2 regions of the Massilia hydrophila genome follow, and region 2 is predicted to be linked to the other one. Evidence: riboswitches for the same ligand, from Rfam matches in the RefSeq annotation. Region 2 holds a riboswitch; the other holds the start of a gene.
What was found. A riboswitch is a leader RNA that binds a small molecule or an ion and turns the genes downstream of it on or off. The one in region 2 is predicted to bind thiamine pyrophosphate.
Positions count from the first base shown of each region.

Region 1: it holds a riboswitch for thiamine pyrophosphate, as region 2 does, so the genes downstream of both, LE190_RS03950 (TonB-dependent siderophore receptor) here and thiC (phosphomethylpyrimidine synthase ThiC) in region 2, are expected to answer to the same signal.

Region 1 covers NZ_JAHYBX010000001.1:865,476-873,172, reverse strand. The annotation lists gene LE190_RS03980 (EAL domain-containing protein) at 1-646, opposite strand, end outside; gene LE190_RS03975 (PhzF family phenazine biosynthesis protein) at 803-1,711, opposite strand; gene LE190_RS03970 (autorepressor SdpR family transcription factor) at 1,886-2,173, shown strand; gene LE190_RS03965 (SdpI family protein) at 2,170-2,820, shown strand; gene LE190_RS03960 (glutathione S-transferase) at 2,893-3,600, opposite strand; gene LE190_RS03955 (DUF535 family protein) at 3,937-4,914, shown strand; TPP riboswitch at 5,021-5,129, shown strand; gene LE190_RS03950 (TonB-dependent siderophore receptor) at 5,221-7,350, shown strand; gene LE190_RS03945 (AAA family ATPase) at 7,368-7,697, opposite strand, start outside.
Region 2 covers NZ_JAHYBX010000005.1:45,294-52,990, forward strand. The annotation lists gene LE190_RS13560 (hypothetical protein) at 1-829, shown strand, start outside; gene LE190_RS13565 (hypothetical protein) at 858-1,820, shown strand; gene LE190_RS13570 (valine--tRNA ligase) at 1,853-4,678, opposite strand; TPP riboswitch at 4,852-4,956, shown strand; gene thiC (phosphomethylpyrimidine synthase ThiC) at 5,020-6,924, shown strand; gene thiS (sulfur carrier protein ThiS) at 6,924-7,127, shown strand; gene LE190_RS13585 (thiazole synthase) at 7,149-7,697, shown strand, end outside.

The DNA.
Region 1 (7,697 bases), on a different contig from region 2:
GGGCCGTGATCAGGACGAACAGGGCCAGCACGACCATGCCGCCATCGAGCAGGCCGGACTTGCGGTGGTACTGTTCGACCGACAGCGTGTACTGGGCAGCCGGCCATTGCAGCACCGACAGGCGGGCCGGGCCCGCGGAACGGACGCGGCACAGCAGCTCGGCAGGCAGCGGCTGCAGGTCGAGGACGAAGCCGGCCTTCGAGGCGGAGATCACGCCGCTGCCGCCGGCGCGCGTGGCGGCGCCGAGCGGGGCCAGGCTGGCGGCATCCCAGCAGGCCACGTCGAGCGCGTGGCGCGAAGGGAATTCGATCACCTGGCTGCCGCTGCGCGGCATCGGCTCGAAGGCGAACCAGACCGGCGCCTCGGACAGGTGGGTATCGTGGCCGCTCACCAGGCTGCTGGCGCGGAGGCGCGCCAGCGCCGCGCCCGGCGCCAGCGCGCCATCCTCCTGGGACAGCACGTGCATCGACAGCGGCACGTCGCCGCTGCTGCGGTACTGGTCGTGCCAGAACAGCAGGGCAAGCAGGGAGACGAAGCCGATCCCGAGCGGAATCAGGTAGTAGGCGAACAGGTTCAGCACCCACTCGACGACCGCGTGTGCAGCGAGCAGGAGCGAAGAACGACGTTGGGGTGTCGAGTTGGGCATAAACGGGAAGCAAGCGCTCGAAAACCGCAAACGGATGCCGACTGCGGTGTCAAAGCGCAAGGATACAGGCTTAGGCAAATACCGTCATGCAATATCTGGCAAACGGCGCGCAGGCGTCGCCGCCTGGCCGCATGCAGCCTGCCCGCCTGCCCCCCCTTAGGCCGGGCCGTCCATCACGCGCGCCGTGCCGGACACGCGGATCGAGGCACCCGGCGCCGGTCCGATGTCGGCGCGCAGGCGCGAGCGCATGCCCATATCCTCGCCTTGCACCACCTCGATGGTGCCGCCATGCGGCCAGCCAAGGTCGCGCAGGTAGCCGGCCAGGGCCGCGGTACCGGCACCGGTGGCGGGATCTTCCAGCACCCCGCCGGAAGCAAAGGGGTTCCGGGTATGGAACAGCTGCGGCCCCTCGGCCCAGGCCAGCACCACCGTCACCAGGCCGTGTTCCTGCATCAGGCGCCGGCCCGCTTCGAGCGCATAGGACATGCGCGCCAGGGCTTCGCGGCTGTTCAGGGCCAGCACCAGGTGGTCGGCGCCGGCATGGGCCAGGGCTGGCGGGATGCGCGGGTCGAGCTCGGCGCGGGTATAGCCGAACAGCGCCAGCGCGGCCTCGACCAGGGCCACGGGCGCCGGCGCGCTCCAGGTCGGCGGCGACTGCAGGCTGGCCGCCACCCGGGCGCCTTCGCTGCGGCCCTCGACCGAGATCGTGGCCGCGTTCAGCTGCAGCGTGTAGCGGCCATCGCCGAAGCGGCGCGCCAGGGCGGCGCCCAGCGCGATCGTCGCGTGGCCGCAGAACGGCACTTCGGATTCGGGCGCGAAGTAGCGCACCCGCCAGGCCTGCGGCGCCGAACCGGGACCGGCGCCGCTACTCCCGGCGGTCGCGGGGGCGGCGAAGGCGGTTTCCGAAAAGCCGAGTGCGCGCGCCAGCGCCGCCATCTGCGCCTGCGGCGGCAGCACCGCGCCGATCCACACCCCAGCCGGGTTGCCACCCGCGTCGCCGTCGGAAAAGGCGGCGATGCGTTCGATATCGTTCAGGCTGGCGGGTGGCGCTACGGCTGGCTGCATGGCGGTCTCGTTTCTGGTCTGGTTTGCGGGACCATCATCATAATCCGGCACCGCTCCGGCTGCAGGCGCAGCTCCGCGTGCCCCAGGGGCAGCCGGGCTGCCCCTGGAAAGCTTGACGCGGCGCAGGGGCGCTGCTAGTATTTCGATATTCATCTAATTAGAAAGCGATCAAACATGGGAGTGCCGCTGAACGAGGTGTTCAAGGCGATCGCCGATCCGACGCGGCGCGAGATCCTGCGCCTGCTGCGGCACGAGGAGATGAGCGCGGGCGACGTGGCGGCGCGGTTCGACATGACCAAGCCGACCATGTCGCACCATTTTGCAGTGCTCAAGGCGGCCGGCCTGATCACCAGCCGGCGCGAGGGACAGACCATCTGGTATGCGCTCGACACCACGGTGCTCGAAGACGTGCTGGCCTGGTCGATGGACATGGCGCGCGGCGCCAGGGGAGACAAACAATGAAACGACGTTTTATCGTGGTTTGCCTGGCGGCCCTGCTGCTGGGCCTGGGCATGGTGGCCGTGTTCTATGCGGAGCTGCCGGCACGCATCCCGATTCACTGGAACGGCTCCGGCCAGGTGGATCGCTGGGGCGAACGCCATCTGGTGCTGCTGCCTTCCGCGTTCGTGCTCGGCCTGGCGGCGCTGTGGCTGGCGCTGCCGAAGCTGTCGCCGCGCCGCTTCGCGGTGGAGTCCTTCGAAGACACCTGGTGGTTCAGCGGCATGGCCGTGGTCTGCCTGCTGGCCTACCTGCAGTGCGTGCACCTGTGGGCCGCGCGCGAACCCGGCTTCGCGGTGGACCGCGCCATCGTCGGCGGCCTCGGCCTGTTCTTCGTCCTGACCGGCAATGTGATGGGCAAGCTGCGCCGCAACTTCTGGCTCGGGGTACGCACACCCTGGACCCTCGCCAACGAACGGGTCTGGTATGCCACCCACCGCCTGGCCGGCAAGACCATGGTCGTCGGCGGCCTGCTGAGCCTGGCTGTGGTGCTGGCCGGCCTGCCCTCGCCGGCGGCGGTGGCGCTGCTGGTCGGCGCGGCGCTGGTGCCGGTGGCCTTCTCGCTGGTCTACTACAAGCGACTCGAGCGCGCCGGGACCCTGGAGGCGTAGCGCAGGCTGGGTGCGCTAGCGTGGGCATGCACGGTGGCCTGTCGATGGAACACCGCCCACAGGGAGAACGAACTATTCGTCCAGTTCCGGATAGTGGCGGAAGATGCCGTTCTGGTTGTACGGGATGCGCCGCGGCGAAGCCAGGTAGGCCGCGATGTTCGGCCTTGCCGCCACCCGCGCGTGCAGTGCCGCCAGCGCCGGGTACTCGCCTTCGAGGCGCTTCATGGCGTTCGGGAAGGCATAGCGCAAGCCGTCCACCACCTGGAACAGCGACAGGTCGGCATAGCTCGGCTTGTCGCCCGCCAGCCAGTCGCGCGGCTCGGGATTGGTGAGCAGGCGCGAGAAATAGCCGAAGAATTTGGGCAGGCGCGTCTCGACCAGGTCGGCGGCGCGGCGCTGCGCTTCCGGCTTCTGGTCTTCGTAGTAGAGCGAGGTGGAGATCGGGTGGTGGGTGTCGTGGATCTCGGCCACCAGGTCGGCGATGGTCAGCTGCAGCTGGTGCACCCACAGCCGGCCCGGATCGGAGCGCGGCGCCAGGCCATGGCGCTCGCCGAGGTAGAGCAGGATGTTGGCGACCTGTCCGATGGTCGCTTCGCCGGCGCGCAGGAAGGGCGGCGCGAAGGCCGGATGGGTGCCATTCTCGAGCGCCGCCAGCATGAGTTCCATGCCCCCTTCCCGGCGCGCCACGTCGACGTAGTCGGCCCCCGCTTCCTCCAGCGCCAGCCTCACGAATTCGCCACGGCCCTGGATGCCCGGCCAGTAGAACAGTTCATACGCCATCTCCGCCTCCGCTGTGTTTCGGTGTGCGGCAATTATCGGGGAGGATCCGGAAGCATGGCGCGCCAAACATGGTAACCTTGTCTGCATGTCAGGCGAAAACGACAAGTCGCACGAGCGACGCCACGCCAAGAATGAGAAAGACAACATGAATGCCCTCGCGACCAGCGCTTCCATGCAGCTCCCCGCTTTGCCGCAATTCCCCTGCGCCATGCGCACTCCCCCCTGCCCGGCAGGCGGCGGCTAGCCGCGCCCTGCCCGCCTTGAGGGCGGGCCCGAAGATAAAGACAGTGGCGCCGAGGCGGCGCCGCGCAACTTTACGCCGACTGGGAGCAACGCATGATACTGGCCCACCTGTCCTCCTCCTGGCGCGCACGGCGCCGCCAGCATTCGCCCGCCGCCTGGGTGCTGGGCGTCGTGCGCAGCCTGCGCGTACTGCGCTACTGGCGCGAACACCAGGCCCTGTGCCGCCTCGACCTGGTGCGCCGCCACGTGGCCGGCGCCCCGGGCGCGGACCTGTTCCGCCACCTGAGCCAGCGCAGCTACCTGGCGCGCGGCCTGAGCGTGCGCGAGCGCGTACAGTGCGTGCTGTCGCATTACCGCTTCGAGGACGCCAGCTTTGGCGGCGCCTACCACCAGGCCGTGCATGGCGGCAGCGGCCTCACGCTGTGGCAGCACGAAGCGGCGCTGGACGACGGTCAGCACGTGTTCAGCCTGCGCCTGCAGGCGGCGCGGCGCGCGCTGGCCGAAGGCGAAGGCGGGCTGGCGATTTCGCTGCTGGCCGACGGCAGGCCGCTGCACCGCCTGTGCTACAGCTGGGTCGACGGCGCACTGGCCGGCGCCGCCCTGCCCACCGTACCCTTCATCACGCGCAACGAAGGGCGCTGGCACGATGCGGGTGCCGCCTTCGCCGCCTTCGAGCAGGCCTTCCCCAACAATTCGCCCAGCTTCTTCTGCTTCGCCGCCATGCAGGGCCTGGCCCAGGCGCTGGGCATCGACCAGGTGGCGGCCATCAAGTGCGCCGAGCGGGTCAGCGGCGATGCACGCGCCCCGCAGCAGGCCGACAACGCCTACGACGGTTTCTGGCGCATCCTGGGCGGGATCGAGCAGCCAGGGCGCGCCTACCTGGTCCACCTGCCCTTCTACCTCAAGCCGCTGGCCGACATGCCGTCCAAGCACCGCAAGCGCGCCGCCCAGCGCCGCGAATGCTGGCGCGCCATCGGCGACGCCGCCCGCGGCACGCTGCTGCGCCACCTGGCGCCGGCCACGCGCCCGCGCACCGAGGCGCAGGCCGCGCCGGCCACCGCACAGGCCTGAGCGGCTCCTGCCGCGAGTCCCGGCCTTCGGCACCTGCCGCGGGTCCCTGCTTTCGGCATCGGCCCTTGCCACCTTCACCACACACGCCCGGGACCGTGGTACACTCGCGCCTCGCTAGGGGTCCTGGCGCGCGCGAACAGCGCGCCGCCGGGTGAGAGATACCCTTCGTACCTGATCTGGATAATGCCAGCGAAGGAAAGCGCAACGCAGTTCCCATCCTTGTTTGCCCTTCCCCCACGTTGGCTCCGGCTTTTTTATCAAAAGCAGCGCGCCCTGTCCGACGTGGCGCGCGAAAACGAGCAAACCATGACTTTCAAGCTGAAGCAATCCCTCCTCGCCTGCGCCATCATGCAGGCCTTCTCGAGCGCCGCCTGGGCGCAGCAGTCCGAGCCCGTGGCCTCGGTGGTGGTCACCGGCAGCCGCGGCCCCGGCAGCGAACGCGCCAGCATCGGCGGCTTCGGCGACGCCCCGCTGCTCGACACCCCGGCCGCGATTACCGCGATCGACCGCGCCCAGATGCTCGACCTGTCGATCCGCAACGTCACCGACGCGGCGCGCTTCGACGCCTCGGTGGGTGACGCCTACAACGCGGTCGGCTATGCCGAGCAGTTCTCGGTGCGCGGCTTCGCCCTCGACAACGCCAGCAGCTACCGCAAGGACGGCATCGCGATTCCCGCCGACACCCAGATTCCGCTCGAGAACAAGGAACGCATCGAGGTGCTGCGCGGCCTGGCGGGCCTGCAGGCCGGCGTGGCCGCGCCGGGCGGCATGGTCAACTTCGTCACCAAGCGCCCGACCAGTGCGCCGCTGCGCTCCGCGCTGGTCGAGGTGAGCGAACGCGGCACCGTGCACGGCTCGCTCGACCTGGGCGGACGCTTCACGGACCGCCGCTTCGGCTACCGGATCAATGCCGCCGCCGAAGACCTGAAGTCCTACGTGCGCCGCGCCGACGGCGAACGCCAGTTCGTCTCGGCCGCCTTCGACTGGCAGGTGACGCCGGACGCGCTGCTGGCGCTCGACCTCGACCACCAGCACCGGTCCCAGGTCACGGCGCCGGGCTACCAGCTGCTGCGCAACGAAGTGCTGCCGACCGGCGTGTCGCCGAAGACCCTGCTCAACGACCAGCCCTGGACCAAGCCGGTGGAAACCGACAGCAGCAACCTGGGCCTGCGTCTCGACTACCGTGTGAATGCGGACTGGAACGCGCAGGTCAGCGCCAACAAGCACTGGTTCAAGCGCGACGACTACACTGCCTTCCCCTATGGCTGCAGCTACGAGGGCGACGGTTTCTATCCGGGCTACTGTTCGAACGGCGACTTCGACGTCTACGACTACCAGAGCACGGGCGAGCGCAAGACCCCGTGGGGCATGCAGGCCATGCTGCAGGGCCGCTTCGCCACCGGCGCGGTGCGCCACCGGCTGACCCTCGGCACCGCGCTCTCCGAGCGCCACGACAGCTACGGCGAATATGTCTATGACGGGGTCGGCTACAGCAACATCTGGAATCCGCGCGTGGTGGACCCGGTCGCCCCCGATCGCCGCACCGGCCCGGTGATGGAGCGCCGCACCGACCGCGAGACGGCCCTGTTCGCGCAGGACGTCCTGAGCCTGGACGAGGGGCTCACGCTGCACGCCGGCCTGCGCTGGGTGAAGCTCAAGCGCGACGAGCTGGACGACCTGGAACAGGGCTGGGTGCATGCGCAGGACAGCTTCGTGCTGCCGAGCGTGGCGCTGGTCTACAAGCCGGCGCCGGACTGGAGCCTGTATGGTTCGCTGAGCCACGGCCTGCAGCACGGCGGCATCGCCGAGATGGGCACCGAGAACGAAGGCAGCGTGCTGCCGCCCGGCCGCGCGAAGCAGGCCGAACTGGGCGCCAAGGGCGTGCTGAACCGGGCGATGACGGTGTCCGCCGCCGTGTTCGACATCCGCCAGGGCCTCGAATATGTCAACGCGGCCAACTACCTGGTGCGCGCCGGCCGCCAGCGCCACCGCGGACTGGAGTTCGCGGCCCAGGGCCGGCTGGACGCCCGCCTGCAATACAGCCTGTCACTCATGGCGCTGCAGGCCAGGCAGACCGGCACCGGAGACGCCAACGTCGAAGGCAAGCGCGTGACCAACGTGCCGCAACTGCGTTCCACCGCCTGGGTCGAATACGCGGTGCCGGCCGTGGCGGGCCTGAAGCTGGACGCGACCTGGCAGTACGCGGGCAGCAAGGCCTTCGATCCGGAGAACCGCGCCATCGTCCCGGCCTACCACGTGGCCGCGCTGGGCGGGTCCTACGCGCTGCGGGTCGGCAATGTCAACACGGTGCTGCGCGCGCGTGTGGACAACCTGTTCGACAGGTTCTACTGGCGCGACGTGTCCCAGTCGCTGGGCGGCTACCTGCTGCCGGGTGCGCCGCGCACCTTCCGGGTGTCGGCCCAGTTCGACTTCTGAACTGGCTGGCGTCGGCATCACGCCGATGCCAGCAGCGCCTCCACCCGCCGCAGGCGCTGTTCCAGGCCACCTTCCAGCAGCACGTACGCGATCTGCCTGCGCGCGAGCGTCTCGACCAGCATCGCGTGCACCTGCTGGCGCACGGCCTCCGATTCGCGCTGCAGGCCATCTGGCTCCCACGGGCCGTCCGGCGCCGTGACCAGGGTCCAGGCATAGTCGTGCCGGCGGTCCAGCTCGGCCAGCTGCGGATCGACCCGCCCCCAGTACTGGCGGCTGTACAGCGCCGTCATCAGCGGCGTCGTATCGCAGAACAGGAAGCGCCTGGCCTGCGCCGCCGCTTCTTCCTC
Region 2 (7,697 bases):
GCGCAACGTGGGCAAGCCGGACGAGGCCTTCCTGCGCGACTTCAAGACCAGCGTGGCCGCCAGGTTCCCGGCTTTCTATGGTGTCCGGCGCTACGAAGGCGGCAAGACCGAGGCGCAGCGCGACGCCGAGATCCTGGCGGCGCGGGCGGCGTTTCCGGCGCTGCGAGAAACCTACCTGGACAAGGTGGCCCGCTTCAAGCAGGAACTGCCGGGTTACATCGCCAGCTTCCGCCGCCTGTTCCCGGACTACGCGGCGAAGAACGACTTGTGGTTCATCCATTCGCTGGGCGAGATGGACGGCGGCAAGCGCCGCCTGGACGGCGAACTGGTGTTCATCTTCGGCGCGGACATGATGTCCAGGAGCGGGGGCAAGTATGCCAACGCCTTCTTCTTCCACCACGAGCTGTTCCACGACTACCAGCCGATGGAGTGCCGCAGCTGGCCGGTTTGGGCCTCGTTGTGGCAGGAAGGCATGGCCAGCCATGCGGCCAGGCAGCTCAACCCCGGCGCCAGCGAGGACGAAATGATGCTGAACCTGCCGCTCAACATGGCGGCCGACACCCGCAGGCAGATGAAGCGCGCGCTCGACGACCTGTACGCCAAGCTGGACAGCACCGACCAGGACGCCTACAGTGGCCTGTTCCTGCGCCGGGGCGACCAGACCGGCATGCCGGCCCGGCGCGGCTACTATCTCGGGATGCTGGTGGCGGAAGAAGTGGGCCGCACGATGAGCCTGCAGGAGATGGCCAGGCTGCCCTGCGAGGACGTTCGTCCGGTGGTGGTGGCGGCGGTCGAGCGCCTGCGCAGCGCGCATGCGACAGCAAACTGATTATTTTCCCATCCCAACCGGAACGACCATGAAAACACTGCTTCCCCTGATTTTCGCCGCGCTGTCGGCCGGCTCCGCGGCCGCCGCCGGACCGGCGCCCCAGGTGCACGACCTCGCCAGCACCTTTGCCACCGTGTTCGACCGCAACGCCGGCAAGCCGGAGGAGGCCTTCATCCAGGACTTCAAGGAGACGGTCGCCACGCGCTTCCCGGGCTTCTATGGCATCGCGCGCTTCAATGGCCAGCGTACCCAGGCCCAGTACGACGCCGCCCTGGCGAACGCCTACGCCGAGTTCCCGGCCATGCGCGAGGCCTATGTCAGGAAAGTGGAACGCTTCGCCAGCGAGCTGCCGGGGCACATCGCCAGCTTCCGCGCCACCTTCCCCGATTACCCGGCCACCACCGATGTCTGGTTCCTGCACTCGCTGGGCGAGATGGATGGCGGCACCCGCACCATCGACGGCAAGGTGTACTTCATCTTCGGCGCCGATGCGATGGTCAAGTACCACGGTGAGGGCGACGAGGCCGCGTTCTTCCACCATGAGCTGTTCCACGACTACCACGACATGGGCTGCCCCGGCGGCAGGCGTCCGGTCTGGACCTCGCTCTGGGCCGAAGGCCTGGCCACCTATGTGGCCAAGCGCATGCACCCGGACGCGGACAACTCCCAGCTGCTGCTGGACGTGCCGCGCAACCTGGTCGCCGACACCCGGCGCCAACTGGGCCGCGCGTTCGACGACCTGCGTGCAAAACTGGAGAGCGAGGACCCTGTCGCCAAGGCCGGCCTGTTCCAGGGCCGTGGCGGCGACAACACCGGCCTGCCGGCGCGCCGCGGCTACTACCTGGGCTACCTGGTGGCGGAGGAAATCGGCAAGCGCATGAGCATGCAGCAGATGGCCAAGCTGCGCTGCGAGGCGGCGCACACGGCGGTGGTGGACGCGGTGGACAAGCTGCGCGCCGCGTCTGCATCCGGCAAGGTGGCCGGGATGTAAAAAACGCGGCCAGGGCCGCGTTTTCAGTCGATTCAGGCTGCCGGCAATTTCGCCAGCTGTTCCTGCATCTTGGCCAGCGTCGCCGAGAAACTGGCGACGCGTTCCTTTTCCTGCTCCACCACCGCGGCCGGGGCGCGCGCAACGAAACTTTCGTTGGACAGCTTGCCGCTGGCCTTGGCGATCTCGCCCTGCAGGCGCGCGATCTCCTTCGACAGGCGCTCGCGCTCGGCGGCGACGTCGATCTCGACCTTCAGCATCAGCTTGGTGGTGCCGACGATCGACACGGCCGCCGGCGACTCCGGCAACGCGTCCACGATCTGCACTTCCGCCAGCTTGCCCAGCGACTGGATGTAGGGCGCGAAGGCCGCCATGCGGGCGCGGTCCGCCTCGTTGCCCGGCTCCACGATCAATGGCACGCGCACCGACGGCGACAGCGACATCTCGCCGCGCAGGTTGCGGGTGGCGTCCACCAGGGCCTTGAGCTGCTCCATCCAGGCTTCCGCTTCCTCGCTCACGAGCGAGGTGTCGGCCAGCGGGTAGGGCTGGACCATGATCGAGTCGCCGTCCTTGCCCGACCCTTTGCCGGCCAGCGGCGCGATCGCCTGCCACAGCGATTCGGTCACGAACGGAATGATCGGGTGCGCCAGGCGCAGCACCACTTCCAGCACGCGCAGCAGGGTGTGGCGGGTGGCGCGCTGCTGCGCCTCCGTGCCCTGCTGCACCGAGACCTTGGCCAGTTCCAGGTACCAGTCGCAGTACTCGTACCAGACGAAGTTGTAGATGGCACTTGCGATGTTGTCGAAGCGGTAGTCGGCAAAGCCCTTGGCGATGTCGAGTTCTACGCGGTTCATCAGGGAGACGATCCAGCGGTCGGCCGGCGACAAATCCTCAAAAGTGGGCTGGTCGGATGGCCGCACCCCGCAGTCCTTGCCTTCGGTGTTCATCATCACGAAGCGGGTCGCGTTCCACAGCTTGTTGCAGAAGTTGCGGTAGCCTTCGCAGCGGCCCAGGTCGAAGTTGATGTTGCGGCCCAGCGAAGCGTAGCTCGCCATCGTGAAGCGCACGGCATCGGTGCCGAAGGCCGGGATCCCTTCCGGGAATTCCTTGCGCGTGGCTTTCGCGATCTTCTCCGCGGCGCGCGGGTCCATCAGGCCGGTGGTGCGCTTGGCCACCAGCGACTCGACGTCGATGCCGTCGATCAGGTCGATCGGATCGAGCGTATTGCCCTTCGACTTCGACATCTTCTGGCCTTGGCTATCGCGCACCAGGCCGTGCACGTACACGGTCTCGAACGGCACCTTGCCGGTGAAGTGGGTCGTCATCATCACCATGCGGGCGACCCAGAAGAAGATGATGTCGAAGCCGGTCACCAGCACCGAGGACGGCAGGAAGTGCTGCATGTCCTTCGTCTGCTCCGGCCAGCCCATGGTCGAGAAGGGCACCAGGGCCGAGGAGAACCAGGTATCGAGCACGTCGTCGTCGCGGCGCAGCGCGCCCGTGATGCCGGCGGCCCTGGCCTTTTCCTGTGCTTCTTCTTCCGTGCGCGCGACCACGATCTGGCCGTCGTCCGCGTACCAGGCCGGGATGCGGTGGCCCCACCACAGCTGGCGCGAGATGCACCAGTCCTGGATGTTGCCCAGCCACTGGTTGTAGGTGGTGGTCCAGTTCTCCGGCACGAACTTGATCTCGCCGTTCGCGACCTTTTCCAGCGCGACGTCGGTGATCGACTTGCCCGGGTTGAACGTGCCTTCCGGCGCTGGTTTACTCATGGCGACGAACCACTGGTCGGTGAGCATCGGCTCGATCACGACGTTGGTGCGGTCGCCGCGCGGCACCATCAGCTTGTGCGGCTTGACCTCGGCAAGGAGGCCTTGCGCGTCGAGGTCGGCGACGATCTGCTTGCGCGCGGCGAAGCGGTCCAGGCCCTGGTATTGCAGCGGGCCGTTCTCGTTGATCTTCGCATCGAGCGTGAAGATGCTGATCGGCGCAAGGCCGGCGCGCTGGCCGACCGCGTAGTCGTTGAAGTCGTGGGCCGGGGTGATCTTCACGCAGCCGGTGCCGAATTCCTTGTCCACGTAGCTGTCGGCGATGACGGGGATCTGGCGCCCGGTCAGCGGCAGGCTCAGGAGCTTGCCGTGCAGGTGAGAATAACGCTCGTCGGTCGGATCGACCGCCACTGCGACGTCGCCCAGCATGGTTTCCGGGCGGGTGGTGGCCACGGTCAGGTGGCCCGAGCCGTCGGCGAGCGGGTACTTGATGTACCACATCGAGCCATCCTCTTCCTGCGAGTCGACTTCGAGGTCCGACACGGCCGTGCCCAGCACCGGGTCCCAGTTGACCAGGCGCTTGCCGCGGTAGATCAGGCCCTGTTCGTACAGGCGCACGAAGACTTCCGCCACCACTTTCGAGCGCGTCTCGTCCATCGTGAAGTATTCACGGGTCCAGTCGGGCGAGGTGCCCATGCGGCGCATCTGGCCGGTGATGGTATTGCCCGATTTTTCCTTCCATTCCCAGACCTTCTCGACGAAGGCTTCGCGGCCCAGGTCGTGGCGCGAGATCTTTTGCGCGTCGAGCTGGCGCTCCACCACGATCTGGGTGGCGATGCCGGCGTGGTCGGTGCCCGGGACCCAGGCGGTGTTGTAGCCGCGCATGCGGTAGTAGCGGGTCAGGCCGTCCATGACGGTCTGGTTGAAGGCATGGCCCATGTGCAGGGTGCCCGTCACGTTCGGCGGCGGCAGCTGGATGCTGAACGACGGCTTGCCGTCCTCCATGGTGGCGGTGAAGTAACCGCGCTTTTCCCACTCGGCGCGCCAGTATTGTTCAATGTCTGCGGGCTCGAAAGACTTGGCTAGTTCCATGATGTGGTGGCGTCGTAAAAGGATGCGAAACGATCATTATAGAGGAGGCCGGGGCGGATGCGGTCGCCGTGCTGGCCGCCTTGCGCGAGCACCCATGTGCTGGCGTTATGACAGCATGATGTTGACACATGCGCGACCGGCTCGGCTATAATCCGCTCCGTTGCCGAACAGGCAGCACACGCTAGGGGTCCTGCGGGCGCGATGCGCTACGCGGGTGAGAAATACCCTCTGAACCTGATCTGGATAATGCCAGCGAAGGGAAGCATCAAACGATGGCGGCCGTCCGTCCGCGCCTGCCACCATCCACGCCTCCTTTGCTGGCTCCGACACCAAGGAGCCACATGAACGCAGCACACGACGCGCCGCCGCGCACCTCCCTGCCTTTCGACGCCGCCACCGCAGGCGCCGACAGCGCGGCGCTCGCGCCTTTCCCCAACTCGCGCAAGGTGTATATCGAAGGCAGCCGGCCCGACATCCGCGTGCCGATGCGCGAGATCTGGCAGTCGCCCACCCCAGGCAGCTTCGGCGGCGAAGCCAATCCGCCGCTGTTCGTGTACGACACCTCGGGACCCTACACCGACCCGATGGCGGCGATCGACCTGCGGCGCGGCCTGCCCACGCCGCGCCTGCCGTGGATCGTGGAACGCGGCGATACCGAGGCCTTGCCGGGGCCGAGCTCCGCCTATGGCCGGGCGCGCCTGGACGACCCGGCGCTGGCGGCGCTGCGCTTCGCGTTGCAGCGCCCGCCGCGCCGCGCCCGGCCGGGCCGCAACGTGACCCAGATGCACTATGCGCGCCAGGGGATCGTCACGCCCGAGATGGAATTCGTCGCCCTGCGTGAGAACCTGCGCCGCAAGGAATACCTGGCTTCACTAGCGGAGTCGGGCCCGGTGGGCGCGCGCATGGCGGCACTGCTCGGGCGCCAGCATCCGGGCCAGTCGTTCGGCGCCAGCATCCCGCCCGAAGTCACGCCGGAATTCGTGCGCCAGGAAGTGGCGCGCGGGCGCGCCATCATCCCGGCCAACATCAACCACCCGGAAGTCGAGCCGATGATCATCGGCCGCAACTTCCTGGTGAAGGTCAACGCCAACATCGGCAATTCCGCCGTGAGTTCCTCGATCGGCGAGGAAGTGGACAAGATGACCTGGGCGATCCGCTGGGGCGCCGACAACGTGATGGACCTCTCGACCGGCAAGCATATCCACGAGACGCGCGAATGGATCATCCGGAATTCCCCGGTGCCGATCGGCACCGTGCCGATCTACCAGGCGCTGGAAAAGGTCGGCGGCAAGGCCGAGGAGCTGAGCTGGGAAATCTACCGCGACACCCTGATCGAACAGGCGGAGCAGGGCGTCGATTACTTCACCATCCACGCCGGCGTGCGCCTGGCGTTCGTGCCGATGACGGCCAGGCGCCTGACGGGCATCGTGTCGCGCGGCGGCGCGATCATGGCCAAGTGGTGCCTGGCGCATCATCGTGAATCCTTCCTGTATACGCACTTCGAGGAGATCTGCGACATCATGAAGGCCTACGACGTGTCCTTCAGCCTGGGCGACGGCCTGCGTCCCGGTGCGATCTACGACGCCAACGACGAAGCCCAGCTGGCCGAGCTCAAGACCCTGGGCGAACTCACGCAGCGCGCGTGGAAGCACGACGTGCAGACCATGATCGAAGGGCCCGGCCACGTGCCGCTGCACCTGATTCGGGAGAACATGGACCTGCAGCTGGAACAGTGCAGCGAAGCGCCGTTCTACACCCTGGGCCCGCTCACCACCGACATCGCGCCCGGCTACGACCACATCACCTCCGGCATCGGCGCCGCCACCATCGGCTGGTACGGCACCGCCATGCTGTGCTACGTGACCCCCAAGGAGCACCTGGGCCTGCCCGACAGGGACGACGTCCGGGACGGCATCATCACCTACAAGATCGCGGCCCACGCGGCCGACCTGGCCAAGGGTCATCCGGGCGCGCAGATGCGCGACAACGCGCTGTCGAAGGCGCGTTTCGAGTTCCGCTGGGCGGACCAGTTCAACCTCGGGCTCGACCCGGACAAGGCGCGCCTGTTCCACGACGCCACCCTGCCCAAGGAGTCGGCCAAGGTGGCGCATTTCTGTTCGATGTGCGGGCCGCAATTCTGCTCGATGAAGATCACGCAGGAGGTGCGCGCCTACGCGGAACAGGGCATGCAGGAGAAGGCGCTCGAGTTCGTGCGCGGCGGCGCGACACTGTATCGGGAGCTGTGATGCTTGAAATCGAACTGAACGGCGCCGCGTACCGCGTGGCGCCGGGGAGCTCGCTGCTCGAACTGGCCGCCGGACTGGGCCTGGCGCAGCAGGCGGTGGCGGTGGCGGTCAACTGCGAGGTGGTGCCGCGCGCCGAATGGCCGCGACGGCAGTTGCAGGCCCACGACCGGGTGGACGTGGTGCGCGCCATCGGTGGCGGTTGAACGGATTGCATGGGAGACGACATGGACGTAGTAGCAAACGAGGATTTCCTCATCATCGCCGGCCGCCGGTACGCTTCGCGCCTGCTGGTCGGCAGCGGCAAGTACCGCGACCTGGCGCAGACCCGCGAAGCGACGCTCGCGGCCGGCGCCGAGATCGTGACGGTGGCGATCCGCCGCGTGAACATCGGCCAGGACCCGCATGCCCCCAGCCTGCTCGACGTGCTGCCCCCGGGCGAATTCACGATCCTGCCCAACACGGCCGGCTGCTACACGGCCCGCGACGCGGTGTACACGCTGCAGATGGCGCGCGAGCTGCTGGACGGACGCAAGCTGGTCAAGCTGGAAGTGCTGGGCGACGAGCGTACCCTGTTCCCGCACATGCCGGAAACCATCCGGGCCGCCGAGATCCTGGTGCGCGACGGCTTCGACGTGATGGTCTACTGCAGCGACGACCCGGTGCAGGCTAGACTCCTGCAGGAGATCGGCTGCGCCGCCGTGATGCCGCTGGCTTCGCTGATCGGCTCCGGCATGGGCATCCTCAACCCCTGGAACCTGAGGCTCATCGTCGAG